DNA from 2 places in the Methylocystis rosea genome. Region 1 is predicted to be linked to the other one. Evidence: riboswitches for the same ligand, from Rfam matches in the RefSeq annotation. Region 1 holds a riboswitch; the other holds the start of a gene.
What was found. A riboswitch is a leader RNA that binds a small molecule or an ion and turns the genes downstream of it on or off. The one in region 1 is predicted to bind cobalamin.
Positions count from the first base shown of each region.

Region 2: it holds a riboswitch for cobalamin, as region 1 does, so the genes downstream of both, EHO51_RS03305 (CbtB domain-containing protein) here and EHO51_RS14380 (TonB-dependent receptor plug domain-containing protein) in region 1, are expected to answer to the same signal.

Region 1 covers NZ_CP034086.1:2,965,988-2,970,863, forward strand. The annotation lists gene EHO51_RS14375 (DUF7676 family protein) at 1-243, opposite strand, end outside; gene EHO51_RS14380 (TonB-dependent receptor plug domain-containing protein) at 268-2,346, opposite strand; cobalamin riboswitch at 2,457-2,661, opposite strand; gene EHO51_RS14385 (M20/M25/M40 family metallo-hydrolase) at 2,707-4,095, opposite strand; gene fumC (class II fumarate hydratase) at 4,321-4,876, opposite strand, start outside.
Region 2 covers NZ_CP034086.1:713,847-718,722, forward strand. The annotation lists gene cobN (cobaltochelatase subunit CobN) at 1-68, opposite strand, end outside; gene cobW (cobalamin biosynthesis protein CobW) at 75-1,106, opposite strand; gene EHO51_RS03300 (CbtA family protein) at 1,103-1,765, opposite strand; gene EHO51_RS03305 (CbtB domain-containing protein) at 1,778-1,963, opposite strand; cobalamin riboswitch at 2,015-2,211, opposite strand; gene cobO (cob(I)yrinic acid a,c-diamide adenosyltransferase) at 2,260-2,892, shown strand; gene EHO51_RS03315 (sterol desaturase family protein) at 3,060-4,103, shown strand; gene EHO51_RS03320 (DMT family transporter) at 4,100-4,876, shown strand, end outside.

The sequences.
Region 1 (4,876 bases):
GCCGAAGGCGACGGTGAGATAGCCGTCGAGCAGCCTGATGCGCGTCGGCGCGCGATCGGCGTGGATCTCCCACGCCGCGCCTTGAATGATCGGCCCGAAGACGATCTCGCGCCAGTGATGTTCGAACAGGTCGCGAAACAGTTCTTCAAGACTCGCCGTATCTAGCGGCAGCGAGAAGACGTCGAGCGCCGCGCCGTCGGGCTCGACGACGCGCCTTGGCATTATGTCTGTAGTGGCTTCCATATCGATCTCCCTGCCGTTCATTCGTCACCAGGCGTATTTCACGCCGCCATAGAAGGCGCGCGCCGTCGTCGAATAATTGTAGACTTCCTCGTAGAGCGCATTGCCGACATTCTCGATGCGCCCATGCAGCGTCAGCGAGTCTGTCAGCTTGTAATTCGCGAAGAGATCGAGGCGCACATAGGGCGCGAGCATCACGCGCTTATTGAAGATGAAATCCAAATCATGCGCGGCGCCGACGATATTGGCGCGCGCCTCGAGTTCGAGACCCGGCGCGCCGGTATAGATGACCGACCACATGCCCTTGTGGCGCGGACGGCGCAAAAGCGTGCGTCCAGCGTAGATGCTGCCCTCGTCATCATCGAGATTTCGCGCGGCGAGAAAGGTGTAGCTTCCGCGCAACAGCAGAGCGCCGGGCACGAGAGCAGCTTCGCCCGAAAATTCGACGCCGCGCGTATCCGCGCGCCCGACGTTGAAATAGCAGCCGAAGATCTGGGTCGACGCGCAACTCTCTGCCTTTCCGAATTGAACAAGATTTTCGTAGCGATTGGCAAAGACCGAGACGGAGGCCGTCGCGACGCCGCCAAAAAAACTCTGATCGACGCCCGCGTCGAAGCCGAGCACGCGTTCGGGCGCGAGCGACGGATCGCCGTACTGGCTGAACCGCTGATAGAGCGAAGCGGTTTTTGCGCCGGTCGCCGCGGAGCCGCGCAGCCGCATGCCGATCTCATCGATGCGGAAATTCGCCATCGTCCGCCAGGTGAGAAACGTTTGGTTCTTGCTCACCGCATCGGCGCGGCCCCCATAGGAAATATCGAGGCGATCGAAGAGCGTGAATTGATGCTGCGCATAGCCGGACCATGTCGTCTGGACGGCGCGCGTCGGCGCGTAATCATCGACGATCCAGGCTTCGCGCGAATTCTGCGCCGTCTCGGTTTCGACGCGCGCGCCAAGCGTCGCGAGACCGAGCGACCCCAGCGCGATGTCGCTTTGATATTCGACGCCCCTGCGCCCGCCGAGATAGCCGAAGCGGCAGTTCTGCGATGTGAAAGTCAGCATGTCGAAACAGGCTTGTGTCATCCAGGCGTCGCGATTGCCGCGATTTGCGTAGAGCGTCAGCCGGTTGCGCAGAATCTTGTCGAACATATCGGCGCCGAGCCGCACATAGCCCTGCATGAAGGTCGCATGCTGATGATTGAAAGGATCGAAGACGCTGAAAGGACTGAAGGCGTAGGGATTGTCGTAACGAATAGCGCTGTCGTAGCCCGCAAGGCCCGCCTCGATCCGCGCATCTTCGGTGAGTTCATAGCCGATGCGCCCGGTGACGCCGACATTGTTCGTCGGATCATTGGCGGGCAGCGGCGGCAGCGGCGTCGTCTGATCGCCGATGAAGATCGGACGTTGCTGACGATAGCCGTAGCGCGGGAAGCCATCGGCGTGCAGGCCGGAGATCGACAGCGCGTAGGACCCCCGACCGTCGGCGCCGGAGATCGACGCGCGCGACGACGACGTTCCATAGGAGCCGCCCTCCGACATGAGCCAGCCTTGCGGCGCGCCCTTGCCGCGACGCGTAATGATATTGATCACGCCGCCCATCGCGTCCGAGCCATAGAGCGCCGATTGCGGACCACGCAGCACTTCGATTCGCTCGATGTCGGTTGGAATGAGCTGGCCGAAATCGACCGAACCGTCCGTGCTCGTCGGATCGCCAATGCGAATGCCGTCGATCAGCACCAATGTCTGACCGGGCGTCGAGCCGCGCAAAGCGACAGAGGTCTGTGTTCCAGGCCCGCCATTCGAGTAGACGTCAAGTCCCGGCACGCCGCGCAAAACGTCATTGAAGCCGAGCGATCCGCGCTTCTGGATATCACGCGCATGAATGACGCTGACCGAGGCGCCAGTGCTCGATGCCGGCTGCTCGACGCGCGTCGGCGTGACGACGGTTTGATCTTCAACGTCGGCGGCGGGCGAGCCTGGCTGCGCCGGACTTAACGGGCCGACCTCGATGACAGGCAGGGATTGCTGGGCGGAAGCGACGGAGGCGGAGAGGGATAAAGACAACAGAAATGCGCCGCGCAAGGCGGGGCTCTGAATGTGGATATGCATGCGCGTAGACTCGCAGCGAGACGTGGGCCGTCACTGCGAAGGTCTTTGCCCACACGCCGACAAGGCGAGAGGCATCGGCCGCATCGGTGCACCCCGCCCGACGCTTTCGCGCGTGACCACGAAGCGACGGCAGGTCTCCTGGCTCGCGGGTTGTCGCCTCGGACCGCCTTCCCAGAGCCTTATGGCTCCAGTGGCTTAGTGGTCGTCGGCTCGCCGCTTACAGTTGCGGGGGCAGCCGCGGAATTGCGCACGAAGCTGCGCGCTCACCGCATTCCCTTTTTGATCCCGTTAGGAACCGTCTGCCGCGAAATAGAGTGCCGATCGCACGTCAAGTCAAGAGCTTTGCCGTAGCCGATCGCTTTACGCCGCCGCGAGCGCGTGCAACACCCGCGCCCAGGAGCGCGTTCCCTTGTGAAACGACGCGTAGGAATATTTCTCGTTCGGCGAATGAATGCGGTCATCGTCATGCGCGAAGCCGATCATCAGCGAATCCATATTGAGGTCGCGCTTGAAGGCGCCGACGATCGGGATCGAGCCGCCGCAGCCGGCGAGCACCGCTTCCTTCTCCCATTCTTCCGCAAGCGCGCGGCGCGCGCGATTGAGCGCCTCCGAGCCGAAGGGAAGTTGCAAAGCGTTCGACGCGCCATGTGAAATGAATTCGGCCTTGGCGTCGGTTGGCAGACGCTCGCGCACAAAACTACGGAAGCTTTCCAGGATTGCTTTGGCGTCCTGCTTGCCGACGAGGCGGAAGGAAAATTTCGCCGACGCCTGCGCCGGCAGCACCGTCTTCGATCCTGCGCCTGTGTAGCCGCCGATGATTCCATTCACGTCGCAGGTCGGGCGCGCCCAGATCTGCTCGATGATGCCGCGGCCGGTTTCGCCGCCAACGCGCGAGAGGCCGATCTCCGAGAGCCATTTGGCCTCATCGAAGTCGATGGCGCGCCATTGCTCGGCGATGTCTTCGGGAATCTCCGGCACGCTGGCGTAGAAGCCCGGCAGCGTCACCTTGCCCTCGATGTCATGCAGATCGGCGATGATTTTCGCCAGCACATGAATCGGATTCAGCACCGGCCCGCCGAACATGCCGGAATGCAGATCATGGCTCGGCCCTTTGATGATCACCTCTTCGAGCGCGAGCCCGCGCAGCATCACCGTGATCGCCGGCGTCGACGCGTTCCACATGCTGGTGTCGCAAACGAGCGCGAGATCGGGCGCCGAGAGTTCGTCCTTATGCGCGGCGAGAAAGCCTGGAAGCGAGGGCGACCCCGTCTCCTCTTCGCCCTCGAACAGAAAAGTGACGTTGCAGGGCAGACCGCCATTCGCCTCGAAAGCGCGGCACGCCTCAACGAACGTCATCAACTGGCCTTTGTCGTCGGAGGCGCCGCGAGCGACGATGTCCTTGCCGTCCTTGCCCTCGGTCAGCCGCGGCGCGAAGGGCTCGGTTTCCCACAGTTCCAAGGGATCCGGCGGCTGCACGTCATAATGGCCGTAGAACAGCACATGCGGCGCATCCTTGCGCTTCGCCTTGGCGTGGCCGACGACGATCGGATGGCCGGGGGTCTCGCGCACTTGCGCTTCGTAACCAAGGCCGTTGAGCTGATCCTTGAGCCAGTTCGCCGCGCGCAGGCATTGCGCGCTATAGGCCGGATCGGTCGAAACGGAGGGAATGCGCAGAAGATCGAACAGGCGTTCTCTCGAAGCGTCGAGATTAGCGTCTATCGTATTGAGGACGGCTTCGATCGCGGCCATGAATCGGCTCCTCGGTGAGAAGCCGAAACTAATGCGGATGCATGGCGAGGGGAAGGCGCGGCGCGTGTTTCACCTCCCCCTTGAGGGGGGAGGTCGCGCTGCGCAGCAGCGCGGGTGGGGGTGACATTAAGAGACGAGAGATAGAAAGACGATCACCCCACCCCGGCGCTTCGCGCCGACCCTCCCCATCAAGGGGAGGGTGTTTACGCAAGCTACTCTGGTTGCTCACGCGCTCGGCGCGAGCATATTCTCCGGCCGCACGATTTCGTCGAATTCGACTTCCGTCACCTTGCCGGACGCGAGCGCTTCTTCCTTCAGGCTCGTGCCGTTTTTGTGCGCCGCGCGGGCGATCTTCGAGGCCGCGTCATAGCCGATCTTCGGCGCGAGCGCGGTGACGAGCATCAGCGAGCGATCGAGGAAGCGCTTAATGTTGGCCTCATCCGCTTCAATGCCGTCGACGCAGCGTGCGACGAAACTGTTGATGCCGTCGGCCAGCAGGATCGTCGATTCGAGCAGCGCGAAGCCGACGACCGGCTTCAGCACATTGAGTTCGAGATGGCCCTGCGAGGCGGCGAAGGTGATCGTCGAATTGTTTCCGAAAACGCGCGTGCACACCATGGTCAGCGATTCGACCTGGGTCGGATTGACCTTGCCCGGCATGATCGACGAGCCGGGCTCGTTCTCGGGAAGCCTCAGTTCCCCGAGGCCGGCGCGCGGCCCAGAGCCGAGCAGGCGAATGTCGCTCGCGATCTTGTAGAGGCCCGACGCCAGCGCATTGAGC
Region 2 (4,876 bases), 1.4 Mb from region 1:
GATTGACCGAGATCGACCGCGCCGCCGGCGTCGTCGAGATTATGGAGATCGCGCGGGAGAAGATGCATGGCGTATCACGGCTGCGCCAGCGTCGCGATCACCGCGTCGCGATTGAGGCCTTTCTCGCCAATGATCACGACGCGACTCATGCGCTGCTCATCGGGTCTCCACGCCCGATCGAAATGATGTTCGATGCGCGCGCCGACGCCTTGCACGAGCAGGCGCATCGGCTTGCCGACGACTTCGACGAATCCCTTGATGCGCAGCACGTCATGCGCGCGCGCCGCTTCGGCGAGTCGCGCGATCAGCGCGGCCGGATCGGCGACCGCAGAGAGCGACACGACGAAACTGTCGAAGTCGTCATGGTCATGTTCCGGCTCGGCGTCATGATGCGACGGACGGGTCGCGAGATCATCCTCCGCCGCCGCCGAAAGGCCGAGCAGCACGAGCGGATCGACGCGCCCTCCGCTGGCGCGCACGATCTTCGCCGCTTTCCGGGCGCCGAGCGCCAAGCGGTTTGCGACGTCGCGTTCTTCGTCGGCGCCCAGCAGATCGGTCTTGTTGAGGATGATGAGATCGGCGCAGGCGAGCTGATCTTCAAACACTTCTTCAAGCGGATTGTCGTGGTCGATCGTCTGCGTGTCTTCGCGCTCCTTGGCGATCGCATCGAGATCGTCGGCGAAACGGCCCTCCGCCACGGCCTTGCCGTCGATGACGGCGATGACGCCATCGACCGTCAGCTTCGAGCGGATCGCCGGCCAGTCGAACGCCTTGACCAGCGGTTTGGGCAGCGCCAATCCCGAGGTTTCGATGATGATGTGATCGGGACGCTTTTCATGCGCGAGCAGCGCTTCGATCGCCGGGATGAAATCGTCGGCGACGGTGCAGCACAGACAGCCGTTGGCGAGTTCGACGATGTTCTCTTCCGGGCAGTTTTCGACGCCGCAGGCGCGCAGTATTTCGCCGTCGACGCCGACGTCTCCGAATTCATTGATGACGAGCGCCAGGCGCCGATCCTTGGCGTTCTCGAGCACATGGCGAATGAGCGTCGTCTTCCCCGCGCCAAGGAAGCCGGTGACAATCGTTGCAGGGATTTTGGCGCTCATGAGGATTCCTGTTGGCGCGACTGGAGTCGCCAGACGAGACCGGCGAGCGCGCCGGCAAGCGCCCAGCTGATCGCCTGAACGGCGAGCGAGGCGGCCGCGAAGCGCGCGGCGAGCTCCGCCGGCGCCGTGCTCTCGGGCGTCGCGGGCTGCGGCGCGAAGAAATGCGGCAGGGCGATCAGCGCGACGCCGGCGATCTTCGCCGCGGTCGAGTCAAGCCGCAACAGGGCGAAGAGTCCGGCGCCGGTCGACAGCGCGGTCGCAAGCCACCAGATCTGGCGCGCGGCGAGTTCGGTTTCCGCCATGCCGGGAAGCTGCGGGGCGAGGCCGAGACTCGTCGCGAGTCCCGTCGCCGCGAAGGCGCAGGCGCCCCACAGCGCGGCGCGGCGCGGCGCGATGGCGTCGCCGGAGAGAAGCATCGCGGCGAGCAGTATGAGCGCGTAGCCGATCGAGACGGCGATCGTTGCGGCGCTCGTCGCCGCCGTGCGGCTCAGGCCGGAAAGCGCTGCGCCCGCGTCGGCGCCGTCATGCGCATGCTGCGCCGCCTCATAGACCTCTGCGGCGAGGATCAGCGGCGTCGTGGTGAAGTGCTGCAGGGCCGCGACCGCAAGCCCGGCGACAAGGCCGGCGATCAGGCCGGTCGTCAAAACGCGCGCGATCAAGCGCGTTGGCGCCTAGTGACAGGGGAAGGAGAGCGCGTGGCGCGTGTCATGCGCCGCGTCATGGACGCTTTCTGGATAGGCGAAGCCCGCAAGCCAAACGAGCCCGAAGCCGAGAGTGAGCGCAACAACGGCGGCCTTCAGCGTCTCGAGTCTCGAAGCGGGGAGGGCGGCGGCGTTGGCGGATGATTTGGCGTTCATATCGGTCTCCCTGCCGCCCCACCGGCGGCGATGCGATGCGCGCGGCGATCCAAATTGATCGCCCTGACGGCAGGTCTCCTGGCTCCCGGGTCGTCGGACCGCGCCGCCTTCCCAAGCATCTCGCTCAGTGGCAGATGGCGCGGACCTTGCCGGCTACAGTTGCGGGGGCAGCCGCGGATACGGGACCTAATGCCCGCGCCGCGTTCCCTTTTCACTTCTTGCGAAGGACCGTCCCGACTAGTCATATGCGCGGCTCATGCTTCCGTCAAACCGGCCGAGGAGCGCCTGTGACCGAGATGAACGAAGACGACGAGGCGCGCCGCCATCGTCTCAAGATGGAGAAGCGCAAGGCGGTTCAGGACGCCGAGGTCGCCGGCAAGACGGTCGCCCGCAAAGGCCTGCTGATGGTCCACACCGGCGCCGGCAAGGGAAAGTCGACGGCGGCCTTCGGGCTGGCGCTGCGCGCGCTCGGCCATGGCTGGAAGATCGGCGTCGTTCAGTTCGGCAAGGGCCAGTGGCGCACCGGCGAGCGCAACATGCTCGAAAAGCTCGGCCAAGAGTTCGGTCAAGAGTTCGGTCAAGTCGCCTGGCATACGCTCGGCGAGGGCTTCACCTGGGAGACGCAGGACCGCGCGCGCGACGAGGCGGCGGCGCGGCGCGCCTGGGAGAAGGCGTGCGAACTGATGGACGACCCCCACATTCGCCTGCTGGTGCTCGACGAATTGAACATTTCGCTGCGCTACGAGCATTTGCCGCTGGACGAGGTGCTCGATGCGCTCGCCGCGCGGCGCGACGACCTCAATGTCGTCGTGACCGGACGCAACGCCAAGCCGGAGCTCATCGCCGCCGCCGATCTCGTCACCGAGATGACCCTGGTCAAGCATCATTTCGGCGCCGGCGTCAAAGCGCAGGAGGGAATCGAATTCTAACCTGAAACCTGTTCTGAAGCCCGCCGGCCTATCGCTCTTGGCAGCGGCTCGCGTAGAGAATACGCTTTGCGGGCAGGCAGTTCCGTGGCGGACAGGGACGCGCGCCAGCGACGCGAGCAGCGTCAGTCCTGGCTGGACTCTCAACATCATCTGGACCCGAAAGCTCGATGGACGTTTACGACGCGCTCCGCTTTTCCGCTGCGAAGATCTCCAACGAGCTGTTTTCGGCGGGATCGATTTTTTCGGTCTATTCGCTGGCGACGACGTTTCTCATCGCCGTTGGCGCGCTGGCCTATCAGCGCAAGATGCGCCGGGGGCGCGTCAACCTGCGGGCCATCGCGCGGGCGATCTTCGACAAGAGACTCCTGCTATCCAAATCTTTTGCCGCGGACGTCAAGCTCTTCGTCCTGAGCGTCGTTCTCATGCCGGTCGTGGTGGGCGCGCTCGTTCTATCGACGAACGGCGTTGCGACCGCCGTGAGCGCCGCGCTGCGCAGTTCATTTGGCGCTTTTGCGCCGACCTCTTGCTGTGACCTTTCGATAAGGCTCTTCTCTACCGCCGTGCTCTTTTTGGCCTATGAGATCGGCTATTGGGTCGATCACTATCTCAAGCATCGGATCCCGTTTTTGTGGGAGTTCCACAAGGTACATCACACCGCCGAGGTGCTGACCCCGGTGACGAATTTTCGCAATCATCCGATCGACAACATCTTTTTCGGCTACATGCTCGCGATGTTCATTGGCGGCGCGTCAGGCGTATTGGCGTGGGTCTTTGGGCGAACCACTGAATCCTTCACGGTCGACGGGAAGAACATCCTTTTCATCTTCTTCCTTTGGACGATCGGGCATCTTCAACATTCGCAGTTCTGGATTCCGTTTCGCGGGATTTTGGGACACGTCGTCCTAAGCCCCGCGCACCACCAGATTCATCATTCGACAGATCCTCAGCACTTCAATCGCAACTTCGGCAGCGTTCTCGCCGTTTGGGACTGGATGTTCGGATCGCTCGAGATGCCCTCGACCAAGAACCCGCGCCTTAAATACGGGGTCGAGGAAGACGCCGCGGACCCGCATTCGTCCTTCGGATTATTGGCGACCCCGATTTATAGAGCCGCCCTCGCGCTCTGGCGCGCGTCCGCCGAGGCATGGAATGCAGGGACTGAGCGACTGGAGCAGCGCCGTCAAAGGCTCAAGAGCACAGGCATATTATGAGCCGCGTTCGCGCCGATCTGTTGCTTGTGCTTGCGGCGTTTATCTGGGGGACGGCCTTTATCGCGCAAAAAAACGCCGGCGAGCTTATGGGGCCGATCACCTTCGTCGGCGTCCGTTTTCTACTGTCCTGCGCCGCGCTCGCGCCGCTGGCGCTCTATGAACGCCGTTACAGTGACTCTCCGCTGAAAAAGGGCGATTTGCCTCTCGCCGGCCTGATCGGCTTGTGCGTCTTCCTCGCCGCGGCTTTGCAGCAAGTCGGCCTCGCCACGACGACGGCGACCAACGGCGGATTTCTCACGGCGCTGTATGTCGTGCTCGTTCCGGTGTTCGTCTTTGCGCAGACCGGCGTAAGACCCCGGCAGGTCGTTCTCTTCGCGGGCGTCGGGTCCATCGCGGGCGCTTGGCTGCTGACCGACAGCGCGCAGCTCCAGAGTTGGACGTCGGGCGACGCCTTGGTTTTGATTGCGGACATCGCGTGGGCGGCCGGCATTAGTCTCGTCCCGACCTTTCTCGCTCGGACCGACCGGCCGTATTTTTTGGCTTTCGCGCAGTTCGGCGTCATCGGCGTTCTTGGAGCCGTTGTGGGCCTCGGCGGCGAGCCTTTTTCGCTCGAGGGCCTGAGCGCCGCGCTGCCGGCGATTCTCTATGCGGGGCTTTGCTCCGGAGGGATCGCCTTCACGCTTCAAATCGTGGCGCTCAAATATACGCCCGCGGCCGAAGCCGCGCTCATCATGTCGCTGGAGAGCGTTTTCGCGGCCTTGTCGGGCGCCATC